DNA from 4 places in the Pseudomonas sp. CCC3.1 genome. Region 1 is predicted to be linked to each of the others. Evidence: riboswitches for the same ligand, from Rfam matches in the RefSeq annotation. Region 1 holds a riboswitch; each other region holds the start of a gene.
What was found. A riboswitch is a leader RNA that binds a small molecule or an ion and turns the genes downstream of it on or off. The one in region 1 is predicted to bind cobalamin.
Positions count from the first base shown of each region.

Region 2: it holds a riboswitch for cobalamin, as region 1 does, so the genes downstream of both, RHM56_RS06420 (CbtB domain-containing protein) here and cobO (cob(I)yrinic acid a,c-diamide adenosyltransferase) in region 1, are expected to answer to the same signal.
Region 3: it holds a riboswitch for cobalamin, as region 1 does, so the genes downstream of both, RHM56_RS12410 (class I SAM-dependent methyltransferase) here and cobO (cob(I)yrinic acid a,c-diamide adenosyltransferase) in region 1, are expected to answer to the same signal.
Region 4: it holds a riboswitch for cobalamin, as region 1 does, so the genes downstream of both, cobW (cobalamin biosynthesis protein CobW) here and cobO (cob(I)yrinic acid a,c-diamide adenosyltransferase) in region 1, are expected to answer to the same signal.

Region 1 covers NZ_CP133778.1:874,035-878,790, forward strand. Annotated here, with positions in the region: gene RHM56_RS03965 (sorbosone dehydrogenase family protein) at 1-321, opposite strand, end outside; gene RHM56_RS03970 (hypothetical protein) at 1,111-1,293, shown strand; cobalamin riboswitch at 1,993-2,240, shown strand; gene cobO (cob(I)yrinic acid a,c-diamide adenosyltransferase) at 2,321-2,932, shown strand; gene RHM56_RS03980 (cobyrinate a,c-diamide synthase) at 2,943-4,256, shown strand; gene bluB (5,6-dimethylbenzimidazole synthase) at 4,253-4,756, shown strand, end outside.
Region 2 covers NZ_CP133778.1:1,431,072-1,435,827, forward strand. Annotated here, with positions in the region: gene RHM56_RS06405 (LysR family transcriptional regulator) at 1-115, shown strand, start outside; gene RHM56_RS06410 (MFS transporter) at 236-1,507, shown strand; gene RHM56_RS06415 (CbtA family protein) at 1,587-2,324, opposite strand; gene RHM56_RS06420 (CbtB domain-containing protein) at 2,340-2,552, opposite strand; cobalamin riboswitch at 2,580-2,708, opposite strand; gene RHM56_RS06425 (MFS transporter) at 3,005-4,321, opposite strand; gene fucP (L-fucose:H+ symporter permease) at 4,359-4,756, opposite strand, start outside.
Region 3 covers NZ_CP133778.1:2,778,742-2,783,497, reverse strand. Annotated here, with positions in the region: gene RHM56_RS12415 (TonB-dependent receptor) at 1-1,677, opposite strand, end outside; gene RHM56_RS12410 (class I SAM-dependent methyltransferase) at 1,711-2,487, opposite strand; cobalamin riboswitch at 2,597-2,800, opposite strand; gene RHM56_RS12405 (FAD-dependent oxidoreductase) at 3,020-4,756, opposite strand, start outside.
Region 4 covers NZ_CP133778.1:2,903,583-2,908,338, forward strand. Annotated here, with positions in the region: gene cobN (cobaltochelatase subunit CobN) at 1-496, opposite strand, end outside; gene cobW (cobalamin biosynthesis protein CobW) at 500-1,570, opposite strand; cobalamin riboswitch at 1,664-1,862, opposite strand; gene efeU (iron uptake transporter permease EfeU) at 2,038-2,880, shown strand; gene efeO (iron uptake system protein EfeO) at 2,889-4,082, shown strand; gene efeB (iron uptake transporter deferrochelatase/peroxidase subunit) at 4,100-4,756, shown strand, end outside.

The DNA.
Region 1 (4,756 bases):
CCCTTGGCTGTCATCCGGCTTGGCCGGGGCGTTGGTTTCCGCCACTAGCACATCGCCATTGGGCAGCACATACAGCCAGCGCGGGTGATCAAGGCCTTCGGCAAAAGCCTGCACCTGCAAACCTTGAGCTGCCATCGGTTTGGCGCCCGCTGGCCAGCCAATGGCCGGGGCGATGTTGACAGTGGGAATCAGCGTCTTGTTCGGCTCTGGCAGTGTGGGTGAGGGCCCGGTGCCGTCCGCGACTTGTAGGGTCGATGTCTCACCGCAGGCTGCCAGCCCTGCTGCTAGAACGATGACAACAGCGTGCTTGCGTTTAAACATGTGGATCTCCTGTTTTTTGTCGTGTCAGTCATAACCTGGTGTTCGGCGACGGCCAGAACGCCTTCGCCAAACTCGAACACCCCGTACCCTTTCACAGCGGCAGCGGCCTGGTGGCCGAAGAGCCGTCAATCAACCACTTTGCAGCGGGCCTGAACACCCGTTCCACCCGCAGCGCCTTGCGTGACTATCACTCAAACTCCGCAGTCTGCACAGTGACTCGGCGTTGGGCATTGCGCAGCCAAATCCGGAGTTGGAGAAGTCGCTGAGGGATAAATTATGGGGGATGCATGCGGGGAGGATTAAAACTTCATCAATAGATAATTACGATTTATGGAATAAAGAGATGGAAAAAACTGGCGCCCCCAAAAATAACGACTACCCGCTGGCATCTCACTTACAACGCTTTTGGGATGTCGTTACTCCCTGCAGCCCAGCTTTACGGTGGGCTAATGTGCGGTTTTGAATTTTGTGCATTTTTGATCGCATTAAGCTTCGGAGTCCCTGCAATGGCTGAGAATAAATCGTTTATATGTGTTCATTGAAAAAGCATCTACCACTACCAACAAGGCCGACTGCAGTCCCACACCGACAGCGAGAGTATCTAAAGTCAGCAAGTACTTCAGACTTTTCTTATCTGAGAGACAGCTCCTACATTATTTAGCACTCAATCTTTCTTCTCGTGTATCCCCCGAGAAGTCACAGCCTTAATAAAATCAGTTAGCATTAATTGTCAACAGCACTAATTAACGCTAACTATCGCAAACCAACACATATGAAGGATGGATAATCATGACTGTTGTTAAGAATAATTTCTTTGCTATGTTGCTGCTGTTCTGGGGCTTGGCTGCAGTTGGTCAGGTCTATGCTACTGAACTCCCTGTCGCCAATATAAAATCCCCTGGCGACATCACCATCACAGAAGACAAGTATGCATGCTGTATAGACTCTTTAGGAGGTGGGCGCATTCTGTGATTTAACATTTAACAACGTATAAATGATGCGTAATTCAAGGAGGGTCTGAACGACTCGCAGATTTTTATGGCCTCACTGTCGGAGGTTAAAAAAATTAAGTTCGGTCGAGTAATCAGACCTTTTTTGTTATTGATTCATGATTGTTTCTAGGGGCTGTACGAAATGTTTTCGAGCGAAGGTTAGGCAAGGCGAAAACAGGCGAGGAAGCGGAGTTTACGGGCTGTAAATGAGCATTCCGAGCCTGTTTTCAACGCCGCATAACCGAGCGTAGATACATTTCGTACAGAGCCTAATGTTCGCGCCTTTATAGGGTGATTAACCTGCATTACAGGCCCAGCCCTCAACGCCAACAACCTCAGTAGAGAACAGCTCACAGGCCACCGCTTCGAAAGCAGGCGCAAATCATGTAACAGCAGGGCTCCTTGCTCAAACATCGCCGGCTAATAACAGCGACAGCCGTAAAGGGTAAAAAAGCTACGCCTATGATCCGCTCGACCGCCTGACCGAGGTGCCACCCCGAACACGTCATCCACGATCCGGCGGGCAACTTGCTGGGCCAAAGCCCTGAGGTCCACAGGCACGGCAGCTACGGCAACCTCAGCCACGAAACCTGCCAGGCTTCACCCATACCTTAATAATGGCTTAGCCTTGCGTCCGTTCTGACGGGCTTTAATTGACGCTCCACCCCCAACCCTCTAACCTTCGCGGCTTGTTTCAGGTGCTCTGCAACCCAAGGTTGGCCGAGTGAAACAGGGAAGCCGGTGAGGGCGTGTTTAACCACACAACCGCTTTGATCCCGGCGCTGCCCCCGCAACGGTAAATGAGTCAACATCACGCCCAATGCCACTGTGTTTTATGCACGGGAAGGCGCGTGGTCAGGTGGCGTTTTATGTATAAAAGCGCCCCGCTCATGAGCCCGGAGACCGGCCTGATCCATCCAGCACCCTTGCGGCGGGCGAAGGTGTGTCGTTTTTAATGAATTCTCCCGCCTCCCGTTTGCTTAATTCAGCCCCAACGGAGAGCTGCCATGAATGAATCCCCCGAACGCGACGAACGTCACCTGGCGCGCATGCTGCGCAAAAAAGCCGTTATGGACGAGCGCATTGCCAGTGCCCCTAACGAATGCGGCCTGTTGCTGGTGTTGACCGGCAATGGCAAAGGCAAAAGCAGTTCGGCTTTTGGCATGTTGGCCCGGGCCATGGGCCACGGCCTGCAATGCGGCGTGGTGCAGTTCATCAAGGGCCGTAACAGCACCGGCGAAGAGATTTTTTTCCGTCGCTTCCCTGAACAAGTGCGCTATCACGTGATGGGCGAGGGCTTTACCTGGGAAACTCAGGACCGCCAGCGAGACATTGCGGCCGCCGAAGCAGCGTGGGAAGTGTCTCGCGAGATGTTGCGTGATCCGTCCATTGGGCTGGTGGTGCTGGATGAGCTGAACATTGCGCTCAAGCACGGCTACCTCGACCTTGAGCAGGTGCTGAGTGACCTGCAAGCCCGTCCGCCGATGCAGCATGTGCTTGTCACCGGGCGTGGCGCTAAACCTGAACTGATTGATCTGGCCGATACCGTGACTGAAATGGGTGTGATCAAGCATGCATTCCAGGCCGGGATCAAAGCCCAGAAAGGCATTGAATTGTGAGTGTTGAAGCATGAGAGAGTCGCGTCATTGCCCGGCGGTACTGATCGCCGCGCCGGCTTCCGGTCAGGGCAAGACCACCGTTACTGCCGCCTTGGCCCGATTGCATCGCAATCAAGGGCGCAAGGTGCGGGTATTTAAATGTGGCCCGGATTTCCTCGACCCCATGATCCTGGAGCGCGCCAGCGGTGCGCCGGTGTATCAGGTGGACTTGTGGATGGTAGGCGCCGATGAAAGCCGTCGCTTGCTGTGGGAAGCGGCCGGTGAAGCGGACCTGATTCTGATCGAAGGCGTGATGGGCCTGTTCGACGGCACGCCGTCCAGCGCTGATCTGGCGCGGCATTTCGGCGTGCCGGTGTTGGGGGTGATTGATGGCACCGCCATGGCCCAGACCTTCGGCGCGCTGGCCCTGGGGCTCGCGCGTTATCAGCCAGACCTGCCGTTTGCCGGGGTTCTGGCTAACCGGGTCGGCACGGTGCGTCATGCGCAGTTGCTCGAAGGCAGCCTGACCGAAGGCTTGCGCTGGTACGGCGCGTTGTCCCGCGAGACCGGGATTGAACTGCCAAGCCGGCATTTGGGCCTGGTGCAAGCCAGCGAACTGAATGACCTGGATGCACGCCTCGATGCAGCGGCCAATGCCTTGGCCAGCACCTGTGAGGTAGCGCTGCCACCGGCGGTGGAGTTTGCCGCGCCACAACCTGTCGCCGTTGAGGCGTTACTGGCCGGGGTGCGGATTGCCGTGGCGCGCGATGAAGCCTTTGCCTTTACCTATGGCGCGAGTCTGGCGCTGTTGCGTGAAATGGGCGCCGAACTGGTGTTTTTCTCGCCGATTCGCGACACGCAACTGCCTGCCGCTGACAGTCTGTATTTGCCGGGCGGCTACCCGGAGCTGCATCACCTTGAGCTGTCGCGCAACACCTCGATGCTGGAGGCAATCCGAGCTCACCATCACGCGGGTAAACCGCTGCTGGCCGAATGTGGCGGCATGCTCTATCTGCTGGATGCCTTGACCGACGTCGACGGGCAGCGCGCCGAGTTGGTCGGCTTGCTCAAAGGCGAGGCGACCATGCAAAAACGCTTGGCGGCCCTGGCGTTGCAGGCAGTCGAGATGCCGGAAGGCCTGCTGCGCGGACATACCTATCACCACTCGCTGACCAGCACCGAGCTTGAGCCTGTCGCACGTGGCCTGAGCCCCAATGGCGGGCGCGGTGCGGAGGCTGTGTATCGCGAAGGGCGTATGACAGCGTCTTACGTGCACTTTTACTTTCCGTCCAATCCCCAGGCCATGGCTGCGTTGTTCGCGCCGTGTGCCGTGAAGGTGTCATGAGCGACAACGCATTTAGTTCTGAAGAAAAGGCCGCGGTGTATCGGGCCATTGCTGAACGCCGCGACATGCGGCACTTCAGCGGGGGCAACGTGGCTCCTGAGCTGCTGGCACGTTTGCTGGAAGCCGCGCATCAGGCGCCGAGTGTGGGCCTGATGCAGCCGTGGCGGTTTATCCGCATCACCGACCGCCAGCTGCGGGGCAAGATTCAAGCGGTCGTTGAAGACGAGCGAGTACGCACTGCCGAGGCGCTGGGTGAGCGTTCGGATGAATTCATGACCCTCAAGGTCGAGGGCATCAACGATTGCGCCGAGGTGCTGGTGGCGGCGTTGATGGATGATCGCGAAAAGCACATTTTCGGCCGTCGTACGTTGCCGGAAATGGACATGGCGTCGTTGTCTTGTGCCATCCAAAACCTGTGGCTGGCAGCGCGGGTTGAAGGTCTGGGAATGGGCTGGGTGTCATTGTTCGAGCCGCAGGCGCTGGCAGATTTGCTGGGCTTG
Region 2 (4,756 bases), 560 kb from region 1:
CTACGGCATCATTACCCGGCGCAACGAGCCGCCCAGTTGGTCGATGCAGGCCTTTATCGACGCCTTGTTAAACGGCCCCGATGCCGTGCGCGGTGCCCGCCAGACACCTCAATAACTCGCGGTTATTGACTGATGGGATCTTGTGATTGGGCAGCGCACAAGTGGCGCTCTAGAGTGCAAGTCGCCCACCCGTGTTTGCACTCGGGTAGGGCGCCATCGCTCATTAGAGGCGCGTATGAAAACAATAAAAAACTACAAAACGCTGACTATTTTCTTCCTGTTCATGATCGGCGTAGTCAACTACCTCGACCGCAGTGCACTCTCCATCGCCAACACCTCCATCCAGAAAGACCTGGCCATCAGCCCGATGCAAATGGGCATCATGCTTTCAGCTTTTTCTGTGGCTTACGCCTTCTCGCAATTACCCCTCGGCGCGTTGATCGACAAGCTCGGCAGCAAGCTGGCACTGGGCGGCTCCTTGGTGGTCTGGTCGCTCGCGCAAGGGGCCTTTGGCTTGTTCAGCAGCTACGGGCATCTGGTCGGCCTGCGGGTGTTGCTGGGGATTGGCGAAGCGCCGGTGTTCCCCTCGGCGGCCAAAGCCTTGTCCGAGTGGTTCGACACCCAAGAGCGGGGCACGGCCACGGGCTGGGTGTGGTCATCGACCTGCATTGGCCCGTGCCTGGCGCCGCCGTTGCTGACGCTGTTCATGGTGCACCTGGGCTGGCGCGGCATGTTCATCCTGACGGGCGTCATCGGCTTGCTGCTGGCGGTGTGCTGGTTCAAATTCTACAAAAGCAAAGCCGAATACATGGCCGCCACTGGCCGTGCAGAACCGGTGCAAGTGCAACAAAAAAAGGCGCCGAAACTGCGCTGGACGTCACTGTTCAAAGAGCGCAACACCTGGGGCGCGTTTCTCGGCTTTATGGGCGTGATCTATATGATCTGGCTCAACCTGACCTGGTTGCCGGGCTACTTCGAACGCGAACACGGCCTGGACCTGTACCGCACCGCCTGGGTGGTCTCGCTGGCCTACTTGTTCGGGGCGCTGGGGACCATCGTCGCGGGCCGCTGCTGCGACAAACTGGTTGCGCGAGGCATGCGCGTGCTGGCCAGCCGCAAACTCATGGTCATTTTGGGCTTGCTCGGCGGGGCGCTGTTTACCCTGATCGTGGCCTTCACCACCAACGTTGTGGCATGCGTGGTGCTGCTGTGCCTGACCATGTTCTTCATCAACATCTCCAGCGCCACGGCGTGGATGATCGTCAACACCATCGTGCCGTCTGAGCGGGTGGCTTCGTTTGGTTCGATCCAGAACTTTGGCGGCTATTTGGCAGGCTCGATTGCGCCGATCCTCACCGGGTTCAGCGTGCAACAGAGCGGCTCGTTCTCGTCGGCGTTTGTGATCAGTGCCGTGGTCGCCTTGTGCTCGGCGTTCGCCTACTTTGCGCTGCTCAAAGAACCCTCTGCGCCGGTTTCACACCTTGAGGGAGCCCCTGCAACGGCATGAATCACCCTGTAGGAGCGAGCTTGCTCGCGATCTTTTGATCTTTTAAAAGATCGCGAGGCAAGCTCGTTCCTACAAGGGGTCAGGCTTTGTAAGGCTTGTTCGGCAGCAGCAAACGTTCGGCGACGACGCCGAAGATCAGGCCCAGAGCGGTCCACATCACCGCTTGAATGCCCAGCGAGGCGACGCGGAATTTCCACAGCAGCAGGGCTGAGAAGCCGTCCGGTGCTTCATTGAACGTCGGGAACAGAAAGCCCGCGATCGAGACAATCACCAGGTACAGCGCCACGCCCTTGATCGCGCCATTCCACAGGCCCGAGCGGGCAATGAACGTGCGGCCTGCACTGACGGCAATGATCGCGGCGGCCAGCGACACCAGCAGCATCAGGAAGAACAACTGCGTGCGCTTGCCGATGGTGTCCGGGTCGCCCACAGCTGGAGGGTTGGCGGGGTACACCAGCCCCGGCACCAGATACAGCACCACAAACGCGGCCAGGGCCAGCAAGGCGGCCAGGCCACGCGGGCCGACGTTACCGACACGGCCCAGCGAATATGCGAACGCCAAGGCAAAAATGCCGCCCAGCGACACGCTGTACACCAGCACTCCGGTCAGCAGGCCGAACGTGCTCTGCACCTCGCGGCTTACCAGTTCGGGTTCTTCTTCCTCGGCCTCACCATGTGAGTGGGAGTGGCCCATGCTTTCTTCGAAAGCGATAGCGCGATCAATCTCAGGTTCGCCGAACACCTTGGCAAAGCTGAAAGCCAGCAGGCCGGCAATCAGACCGACAAGCATGCCCCTGACGAGTAAACGACCAGTCATGTAGAAGTCCTCGGATCAGTGGCAGGGAAAGCCCAGCAGGTGGCGGCCGTCGTGTACGAATTCGTGAACGTACATACCCTTGAAGACGGCGGTGGCGCCTTGTTCAGCACCGACGAAATAAATCGCCAGCATCAGCAACAGGCCGCCGAAAATCGCCCACGGCAATACATCGCGCAGGGGAATGGCAGGAATGGAAATGTCAGTTTGAGTTGAAGTGCTGTAAGCCATGATGACCTCTGGGATTTCGCGTCCCGGCAAGAGTGCAAAGGCAAAGGAAGATCTGGCTCTCGGCAAGGTGCCGACTACAGTGGCGCGACCGCGTCGGAATTCGACCGACTTCTTTCCTTCGTAACATACCGAAATAACTTTGGCAGTGTACGCTCAAGGGTCAGAGAATACCCAGAGGAATTGATGCTTGGACAGATGTGTATCGGCGGGCACTGACGGCAGCTCCCAAAGCTCTATGGCGCGCGTAAATCTCGTAGCAGTTGCCGAGCACCGCGAGGCTACGTCCGATGGCGAAGCGATCGTAAACCCTAAGTGCAGGGTACAACTGATACCCCGCAGTGCTTGATTTTACGACTGCTGCGCAGCCGGACGTAGCCTCGCGGTGCTCGGCAACTGCTACGAAATCGGCTTGCTGTACACCATAGAATCTCCCACGTTGAGGATGCCGGCGTTTATGGAGTGGTTAGGGGCCGCGCAGCGCCGGCTTTTTGCTCAGGCTCATGCCCGCTGCTGGTTGAGCGCAGCAGCATCAATGCGCCAATCAGTGCCGTACCGGCCAAGAAGTACATCCCGGCGTGTGCGCTGCTGAAATATCCCTCGGCCCAGGTTTTGACTGTTGGCGCCAGAAAACCGCCCAGGTTGCCCAGTGCACCGATCACGGCGATCCCGCTGGCCGCCGCGGCGCCGCTCAAGAAGCGCGTCGGCAAGGTCCAGAACAACGGTTGAACCGTGATAAAACCAGCCGCCGCCAGACAGAACGCGAGGATCACCAATGGCAGGCTGCCGCTTAAGGTCGAGCCGACCATGCCCACGGCTGCCAATGCCAGCATCAGCGCGGCGAAACGGGTTTGCTGGCCTTTGCGATCGGCGTAGCGGGTGACGGCAAACAGCACAATCACGGTGGCAATCCACGGGATCGAGGTGAGCAGGCCGACCTTCAAGCCGATGCCGGTGCCGAGCAGTTCGGCAATCCGCGTCGGCAGGTAAAACAGCACGCCGTACACGCTGACCTGAATCGTGAAGTAGATGAGGGTGAAGTACAGCACCAGCGGGTTGATCAGTGCTGAGCGCCACGAGGACGGGCCTTTGTCGGCTTTGAGCAGTTGCTCTTTTTCCAATTCATGTTCGACGGCGGCTTTTTCTTCAGTGCTCAGCCATTTGGCATCACGCGGCTTGTCGGTCAGGTAAAAGAACGCGAACACGCCGATGATGGACGCGGCGAGGCCTTCGGTGACGAACATCCATTGCCAGCCGGTCAGGCCAAATTGTGCGCTTTCGAGCAGCCAGCCAGACACCGGGCCCCCGACCATCAGCGACACCGGCACCCCAAAGTAGTAAATGCCGTAGGCCGAGCCGCGCTGGTTCTGCGGGAACCAGTAGGTCAGGTACAGCACCACGCCCGGCGACAGGCCCGCTTCGGCCACGCCGAGCAAAAAACGCAGGATGTAGAAGCTGGTTTCGTCGTGGGCAAACATCATCGCCGCTGACACCAGTCCCCAGGTGACCATGATCCGGCTGAGCCAGATACGGGCGCCAATTTTGTGCAGCATCAGGTTGCTGGGTACTTCAAACACGGCATAACCGATAAAGAAAATACCCGCGCCCAAGGCAAATGCAGCGTTGCTCAGGCCGGTGTCGGCCTGAAAGGCATGTTTGGCAAAGCCAATGTTTGAGCGGTCAATAATCGCCATCGCGAACATCAACGCGACAAAGGGCAAGATGCGCCAGCGAATCTTGCTGAGGGCCTGTTTCAAGACAGGATTAGACATAGGGGGCTCCCGTTATTTTTTTTGTGGAGTACAGCGATTAACGATTTTTCAGGGCAGCGCGGGCATAGGCCGCGACAATCACAAAGCAGCCCATCGGCAACAGGTAGGCCACGGCAGTGGAGGAGTGGTCGGCTACCATGCCCATCACGTAGGGCATCAGGGCGCCACCGACGATGGCCATGATCATGAAAGAGCTGCCGCGCTTGGTATGCGCGCCGAGGTTTTTCACGCCCATGGCAAACAGGGTCGGGAACATGATCGACATAAAGAAGAACATCGCCACCAGGGCCACCACCGACACGCCTTCAATGCCCAGTACCACCACCACGCTGAGCGCGACGTTGATCAGGGCGTAAATCAGCAGCAGGCGCTGGGCGTTGACGCGGCCCATCAGCCAGGTGCTGAAGAAGCGCCCAAACATGAAGCTGAGCATGG
Region 3 (4,756 bases), 1.9 Mb from region 1:
GATGCGTTCATCACCCAAGGCCAGGGCGCTGGCCAGGTCGTACTGCCATTGCGCTTCAAGACCCCGAATCACCGCGTCGCCATCACCGTTGACGTACTGGCTGATGCTCTGGGTCAGCGGTTGGGTGGTGATCCGGTCCTGAATCCGGTTCTGGAACAACGCCAGGTCGAAGAACTGGTTGTTGTTGGTCAGGGTAATCCCTGTTTCAAATTGCAGGCTGGTTTCCGGCTTGAGATTGGCGTTGCCCAGCGTCTGCGTGCCGCTGGTGGTGGTGAAGTCCGCCGCCAGTTCGCCTGCCAGTGGCGCGCGGAACCCGGTCGAAACCCCTGCGCGCAATTTCACGCCGTGCATGGCTTCGAAGGCTGCGCCAAGGCTGTAGGTGACTTTGTCGAAGTCGCGGGTTTTCTCGTCCAGCAGCGGCATGTAATCGGTCTTGACTGTGCTCGACTGGCCATAGCTGTAGCGCGATCCGGCGCGCAGGGTCAGGCGATCGTCCATCAAGCGCTGGATCACTTCGGCGTACAGCGCCGCGCTGAGGTCATCGGAGTTGATGTCGTAAGGTGCGGCCTGGCTGCTGGTCGAACCATTCACGGCAACACGGAAACGGTCGTTGCGCAGTTTGCTTTTTTCCAGGTCCACGCCGACCAGCAGGTCAGTGCTTGGGGTCAGCAGAAACTGCGGCGTCACTTTCAGGCCATACGCTTCAAGGCGCCGTTCGATATGGTCCTTGCTGAAGCCCGGGCTGCCATTCCCCTGGACTTCCGAACCCCAGTGCAAATCATCGACATCGCGAAAGGCATACACCTGCGAAGACCAGTTCAGCCACTCTGTGGGCTTGGCAGTCCAGTTGGCTTCCACGGACTGGTTATAGCGATTGTCGTAGTTGTTGTAGTCCCACTGTGAACCCCGGAAACCGGCGTCGTAGATGCCGTCAGAACGCACGGTCAAGTCGACCCGCTGATCATCGGACAGCTCGTAGTCCAAGGCCAACAGACCGCCCCGGCGTTTCCACGAGGTGTTTTTTTGCGTGCCGCTCGCGCTGTGATAGTCACTGCGACGGCCGTCATCCAGGCCGAAGTAGTAATCCAACGGTCCGGATGTGCCGCTCTGGTAAACGCTCCCCTGAGCCAAACCCCACGAACCGCCTTGCAAGGTGGCGCCACCGCCCTCGGTGTTACGGCCATTGCGGGTGATGATATTGATCACCCCGCCGATGGCCTGGCTGCCATAGATCACCGACGCTGGGCCACGGATCACTTCAATGCGCGCCACCTGCGCCGGTGACAGCTTGGAAATATTCGCTGTCCCGGCACGACGCCCGTTCACCAGCACCGTGACCTGGCTGCGGTAATCGCGGCCCTGACCATCGGTATTGCCGCCACGGATGTTGATCGAGGTCTGGCCCGGGGTCCATTCACTGAAAAAACCCACGGCGTTCTCGGCCAGCAAATCGGTCAGGTTGCGCGCTGATGAACGTTCGATCTGATCACTGTCGATGACCTGCACGGTGCTGGTCACATCTTTGAGCGACTCACCGGCGCGCGGAGCGCTGACCAGGGTTGAATCCATGTGCAGGATCGACGGGTTTTCAGCGGCGAAAGCCACCAGGCTGCTGCCCAACCACAACGGCAGGGCGCACAAGGAACTGGACAGGGGAAGGTTGCGCAGGTTGGGCATGGAGACGTCCGAAGGCATTTTTATAGGCATTGTTTACGACTGCCAGATCAGGCTGGCGGCGCGTTTCGGGGCACTGGCAAGCCAGCCTCCCGGCACCTTTTGCAGATGATCCTGCAAGTGGCGTTCAAGCAGCCCCTGTGCCGCGCCATCCAGGGCGCCGAGTTTTTCCATAAAGTGCATCAATGCGGCCTCCGGTGAGGCAAACAGCGTGCTGAATGCCCAATCGGTGAAGTGAATCTGGTCGGGTTGCCAGCGGTCCGCAAGTTCGGCCAAGGTCAGTTGGTAGCCGGGGGTCATGTCACTGCGGTGCAGTTGCGGCGGCAAGAAACCGGACAGGCAATAGGTGCGTGGACCTTCCTGAGCAGGCAGGTTCCAGATCAGCGTTTGCGTCGCCAGCGGGCGTACCTGCTGAAGAAATGCTTGAGCCTGGCCATCGTCAACCGGAATGTTGGCGCACAGCACAGTAGCGGCAGGTGCGAGCGCCAAGGCGCCAAGCTCTTGCCAGAGACCATCGTGCAGGCTCAGCCCGACACGCGGTGTTTGCGCAGCCAGTCGCTGGATACTGCCGCGCATGAAGGCGTTGGGCTCAACCACCGTCCATTGGCCACCGGGTGCCAGTAAATGGCGGCCGAGAATTCCCGAACCGGCGCCAATATCCAGCAGTTGCTGTTGCGGGCCTAACAGCTCCAGCAGGCGCCCGCCAACGCGTTCAACATAATTGGAGGCGGCCAAATGCTCGGCATAAAACGCAGCCTCGCGGTCCGGCCAGACAAAAGGTGCACATGAAAGCTGCTGCGTTGGAGGTGTCATGGGGAGCCGTCGGGTTGAGCCTGATCGGACACCCACGGGAGCTAACGCAGAAAAATGACGGGCAGGGGGGATTTTGCGCACGCCAAGGCCTGCATCCGCCCACCGCGGAGTGCCATATGTTGGATCAGGCCGGTCTCCGGGCTCACGAGGGTCATGAAACACTCGCCTTCCCATGCCGAAGCACAGTGGCTATATGAGTGTTTCGCTCGCATACCGTTGCGGGGGCAGCGCCGGATTGGCCCGAAAGGACGTACCGGCTTCCCGTTTCACCCCCAGCGCGATGGCTGAGGACACCTGAAACAGGGGCGCATCTGACCATTCGTCGTCAGATGCGTCAACCTTACGTGTAAAATTTTTCACATTTGGGTTAAGAGGGCAATGTTGTTCACATAAGTGAAAGCGGCCCCTGTAGGAGCGAGCTTGTATCGCGATCTTTTGATCTTTTTAAAAGCTCGCGAGACAAGCTCGCTCCTACAGTTAGTCGTGCGCATCTCTTAAGTGAACAGCATTTGGGGTTAGAAGGGGCTTTTTATCAGGCTTCGCGCCCGGCCTTGTGCCCAGCGCTGAGCGCGCCTTCGATGTAACCGATGCTGTGGCAGTCGCCAATGCTGCTGGCTGACAAGCCCGCCGCTGTCAGTTCATCCAGCAGCGCGGTATCCGGTTGCGCGCCAATGGCCAATACCACCGAGTCAGCCAGGCTGTCGCCCAGTGTCCCGTCAGCCAGTTGGTAGCGCACCCGATTGCCCTCAATGGCTGTCACGCTTGCTCCGGTAATCAACTCGCCCCCGTGCACGCGGATTTCATGCAGCACGCGCCAACGCCGGACGATGGCCAGCTCGCGGCCTAAATGTGTGCCACTTTCAAGCACACAGACCTGACGCCCGCGAGCGATCAGAAACTCTGCCAATTCCAGACCCACCAGACCGCCACCGATGATGGTCACGCGCTTGCCCAGCGGCATCCACACCCGTGACAACTTTTGCATGGCCTCACTGCTGTCGGTGATGCCCGCCAGGCTCCCGGCTTTCATCAGGGTGCGTTGGGTAAAGGACAATTTGCGCTTGGCAATTTCGTCAGCGCGATCACCGGTCATCAAGCGCCGCAGTTCATCGCCGCTCCACACGTGGTCCTGATCGGCACCGGGGATCGCCGGAGCCGCACGTTGCGCACCAACCGCGACCAGCACTTGATCGGCTCCCAGATCGCGCAGCAACGCCGGGCTGGCTTCGGTATTCAGGCGAATGTCGATGGCTGACTGCTGCACTTGCACCCGCAGGTTTTCCAGCAATCGGGCGTTTTCGGCGTAGGCCAGGCCAGCAAAAAACAACGTGCCTCCCAATCGGTCACTGCGCTCCAGCAAGGTCACACGATGCCCGCGCAAGGCCGCTACACGTGCGGCTTCCATGCCCGCAGGCCCGGCACCGATCACCGCGATGTGTTTGGGGGCAGCGGCCGGGCTGATGACGTATTCAAACTCATGCCCGGTCATGGGGTTGACCGCACACTTGACCCGCTCGTTAACAAAGATCTGGCTCACGCACACATAGCAGTAAATGCACGGACGAACAGTGTTTTCCTGATTGGCGAGCAGTTTGTTTGGCAGCTCAGGGTCAGCCAGCAGCTTGCGCGCCATGGCAATGTAGTCGCAGTCACCTCGCTTCAAGGCGGCTTCACCGGTCTCAGGTTCAATGCGCCCGACAGCAATCACCGGTACGTTTACGCTGCGTTTAAAGGCCGCCGTCCACTCCAGAAAACCATCGGGTTTATGCACCAGGGGGGCTTCGGTAAATACCACGCCACTGGTGATGCGCGCCGTGGCGGACACGCTGACAGCGTCCACACCGGCTGCTTCAGCCATGCGCGCTACGGCGATGGCGTCTTGCAGATTGATGCCGCCGGGGGTGTGCAGTTCTTCAGCATCCAGACGCAGCCATACGCCGAACTCACGACCCACTTTGGCCCGAACGGCGGCAATGATTTCCAGCAACAGTCGGGCGCGGTTTTCCAGTGAGCCGCCGTAGTGGTCGTCGCGCTGGTTGTAATAACCGGACAGGAAGCCCGCGATGATGTAGCCGTGTGCGGCATGTAGTTCCACACCATCGAAACCCGCACGTTGGGCGCGGTCAGCCGCGCAGGCGAACCAGTCGATCATTTGCGCAATGTCGGCGTTGTCCATCACCCGGATCGGCGAGCCTTCGGCCCGGCGTCTCATCGAGCTGATGAAGTTAGCCAGTTCTTCGGGGGTCAGGGCGGCCATCATGTCGTTTTG
Region 4 (4,756 bases), 2.0 Mb from region 1:
GGTAATCGCGGCCCAGGCATTGGCTGGCCAAGCAGCGATAAAGTTGCAGCGCATTATGCCGCCCGCCCTGACGCAAAAAGTGCCAAAGACGCTCGCCCTGTTCGGCGGGTACAGTGCTCAGCGCACTCAACTCAGGGTCAGGACGGTCATCGCCCGGCACCAGAATCAGCGTCACGCCGCGCTCGGCCAACTGCATCAGGCGCTCAATGCCGTAGCGCCAATAACCAATTCCGCCGTGCAAGGACAGCAGAATCACTTTGGCGTGTTGCAGCACCTGGTCGACGTACAGATCGACCGAGCCATGGTTTTGCACCTGCATCGGGTTTGCCAGACGCAGGCTTGGATAATCTTCAGGCAACTGCTGCGCGGCGTCCGCGAGCAGTGCCAGGCTTGAATCACCGCTGCACAGGATCACCAGCTCGGCGGGGGTTTGGCCTAAGTCGGCAATGTTGTCGTCCGATACAAAGCCACCGGGCTGGGTCCTGAGCAAATGCATGGTTTAAACGCTCAACGCTGTACGCAGGGTGGACTCAAGCAGTGCGGCGTCCAGGTCCTGGCCAATCAGAACCAGCTTGGTGGTGCGCGCCTCATCACTGCCCCAGGCGCGGTCGAAGTGCTTGTCAAAACGCGTGCCCACGCCCTGAATCAACAAACGCATCGGCTTGCCAGGAATCGCCGCAAAACCTTTAACCCGCAGGATGTCGTGCTTGACCACCAATTGCGTCAGGGCGTCCAACAGCACACGCTCCTCTGCTTGTGGCAGCTCAATAGAGATGGAGTCGAAAGCATCGTGGTCATGATCGTCGTGGTCATCATCGCCATCGTGGTGATGGTCGTGGTGGCTGTGACGGCTGTCGATGTGGTCTTCGGAACCGGCGCCCAGACCCAGCAAAATGTCCAGGGGCAGACGACCGCTGCTGGCCTCAATGATTTTCACCGCCGGTGGCAGCTCTTCAGCCACTTCGGCACGCACTTTGGCCAGGTCTTCAGGGTTGATCAGGTCCGCTTTGTTGAGGATCACCAAGTCAGCGCTGGCCAATTGATCGGCAAACAGTTCGTGCAGTGGCGACTCGTGATCCAGGTTCGGGTCGAGTTTGCGCTGGGCATCCACCTGATCCGGGAAGGCGGCAAAGGTGCCCCGCGCCACTGCCGGGCTGTCGACCACAGTGATCACGGCGTCAACGGTGCAGGCGCTGCGGATTTCTGGCCACTGAAAAGCTTGAACCAGCGGCTTTGGCAAGGCCAGGCCCGAGGTTTCAATCAGGATGTGATCGATGTCACCACGACGGGCAACCAGTTCGCGCATCACCGGGAAGAATTCTTCTTGAACGGTGCAGCACAGACAGCCGTTGGCCAGTTCGTAGACGCGGCCGTTGGCTTCTTCTTCGGTGCAGCCGATGGAGCATTGCTTGAGGATTTCGCCGTCGATGCCCAACTCGCCGAATTCGTTGACGATCACCGCAATGCGGCGACCTTGGGCGTTGTCCAGCATGTGGCGCAGCAAGGTGGTTTTGCCCGAGCCGAGGAAGCCGGTAACGATAGTGACGGGGGTTTTGGCCAGTGTTTTCATCGGATGCCCTTTGGCAAAGCGGCGGGCAAACGGGACGACGACCGTCTCATACGAGCGGTAAACATTCGCCACCGGATCACCCCGCCCGGTTGAATTAAGAATCTGACACGAGGCAGGTCTCCTGGCTTACGGCTGGGGGTCTGCCCTAGGCAGCCCCATTCCCTGCGCCTTCCCGCTTACAAGCAGTGGCGTGGCAGGGTAAATGACCGTTTACAGTTGCGGGGGCAGCCGCGGCATACCGCGTTCCCGTCTTAGCTTCGCGTTGCGAAGAACCTCGAACGTGCAAGGCTACGCAGTGCTTTGTAACAGGTCAATGTTAGCGCTGTACTAGAGGCATCCAAGCCCGCAGAGTCGATGCCACCCCTTCGTTCAGCCACCGTTCAGCCAATGAAATCGATTCTTGTTTGGCAATACGTATCAATATGTTACAAATTGACACTATCAATTCGTAACGCGGTGTTCTGCCCATGCTGGTTCCATTTCTGATCATGCTGCGCGAAGGTATCGAAGCCGCGCTTATCGTCGGCATCATTGCCAGTTACCTCAAGCAAACCGGGCGTGGGCAGTGGATGCCTGCGGTCTGGATTGGGGTTTTCCTCGCCGCCGCCTTGTCGCTGCTGGTCGGCGGTGGCCTGGAACTGATGAGCGCCGAATTCCCGCAAAAACAGCAGGAATTGTTCGAAGGCATCGTCGGCCTGATCGCCGTTGGCATTCTCAGCTCCATGGTGTTCTGGATGCGCAAGGTCGCCCGCTCGATCAAGCATTCTCTGCACACCTCTCTCGACCACGCCCTCGCCGGCTCCAAACATCAAGTCACCGCGCTGATTGCCATGGTGTTTTTTGCAGTGGCACGTGAAGGGCTGGAAACCGTGTTTTTCCTGCTCGCGGTGTTCCAGCAAAGCGAAGGTCCGGCCGCACCTCTGGGCGCCCTGCTCGGGCTGATTCTGGCGATCTTCGTGGGCTTTGCTATTTATAGCGGCAGCATGCGCCTGAACCTGGGGCTGTTTTTCCGCTGGACCGGGCTGTTCATTCTGGTGGTCGCCGCTGGCATTTTGGCCAATTCGGTGCAAGCCCTGCACGAAGCCGGGCTGTGGAATCACCTGCAAGACGTGGTCTTCGACATTAGCGCCACGCTGCCGATGGACGGCCCGCTGGGTTCGATCCTGGCCGGGATGTTCGGCTATCAAGACGCACCCACTGTCAGTGTGATCGGCGCCTATGTGATTTATCTGGTGGTGACGTTGGTGATGTTCTTCCGCTCCCCGGCACCGCCCAAAGCCATCCAACCCTCTTCAGTGACGAACTCATAAGGTCCTGCATGTCTACCCCTGCAAGCGGTACACCCCCACGCGCGCTGCGCTGGGCTGTGGCCGGCTCGGTGATCGTAATGATCGCGGCCGGCGGGTTGTTCTACTACGCCTCGCAACTGGCTGCGGCCAAGCGCAAGGTGCACAGCAATGAAATCACCGTAACGATTCACCCTCACAGTTGTGAACCCAACGCCCTGACCGTGCCCGCCGGCTTTAACAGTTTCCGTATCGTCAACGCCTCGGAACGTGCCGTCGAATGGGAAATCCTTGACGGCGTGCTAGTGATCGAAGAGCGCGAGAACATTGCTCCCGGTCTCAGCCAGGTGATCAACGCCAACCTCGCGCCCGGTGATTACGCCATTACCTGCGGCCTGCTCAGCAACCCGCGCGGCACCCTGCACGTCACACCGACCGCGGAATCGGAAGCCAACGCCAAGGCGCGCCCATCCATGGTGGCGTTCATTGGCCCTTTGTCAGAGTTCCGGGTGTACTTGAGCAGCCAGGGCAACGCGCTGATCAAGGCTGTTGACGCCTTGTCGCAAGCGATTGCCAGCGGCGACTTGCAGCAGGCACAGGCCCTTTATGTACCGGCACGCGAGGCCTATCAGCGCCTGGCCCCGGCCGCACAACGCCTGGCTGAACTGGACAACGCCATCAACGCCCGCGCCGATTACTTCGAAAAACGCGAACAAGACCCAGGCTTCAGTGGTTTTCATCGCCTCGAATACGGCCTGTTTGAGCAACACAGCACCCAAGGCCTGGCGCCGATTGCCGAGCAATTGCAAGCCAATGCGTTACTGCTCAAGCAACAACTGCTGGCGCAATCGCTGCCGCCTGAACAGTTGGTCAATATTGTTTCGCGCACATTGCACAACCTGGCGGACACCCGTGCCGCCAGCGGCGAAGAAGAGCGTTACAGCCACATCGACCTGAACGGTTTCGCCGCCAACCTTCAAACCACGCGCAAGGTGGTCGATCTGCTGCGCCCGTTACTGGCCAAAAACAATGCCGACATTCTGCTCAACATTGATACCGCCAGCTCCGCGCTTGAAGCCGTACTCAGCGGCCTGAAAACCGATAAAGGCTACCTCACGTACGACACGGTGAGCGCGGCCCAGCGTCAAGAAATCAGTAACAAGGCCAAGGCTCTGGCCGATGCACTCGATGGAATCGATCCAGCCCTCGGCCTTTCCGGCCTGTAATTGCAGACGAGACGTACATGAGCGATTCAGACAACAGCCCTAGCGAATTCAATCTGCAACGCCGCCGCGTGCTCCTCGGTATGGGGGTCGCAGGTGCCGCACTGGCTGGCAGCGCCCTGAGTTGCCCGGCCATGGCGGCCAGCGCCAACGCGCAAGTCACCCAGGCGCCCAGCAGCGACAAGACCCAGGACCATCACGCGTTCCACGGCCAACACCAGAACGGCATCGTAACCCCGCGCCCCGCAGCAGGCATGCTCGTGTCCTTTGATGTGCTGGCCAGCGACCGCAAAGACCTGGAGCGCCTGTTCCGCACCTTGAATGAGCGCATTGCGTTCCTGACCAAAGGCGGCCCAGTACCCCAGGTCGACCCCAAGTTACCGCCAACCGACTCCGGCATTCTCGGCCCGGTCGTCACCCCGGACAACCTGACGGTGACGGTGTCGGTCGGCGAGTCGCTGTTCGATGAGCGCTTCGGCCTGAGCAGCGTCAAGCCCAAGCGTCTGAGCCGCATGCAGGGCTTTCCCAACGATGCGCTGGAGCCCGCACTCTGCCACGGCGATCTGAGCCTGCAGTTTTGCGCCAATACCGCCGACACCAACATTCACGCTCTGCGCGACATCGTGAAAAACCTGCCGGACTTGCTGCTGGTGCGTTGGAAGCAAGAAGGTACTGTG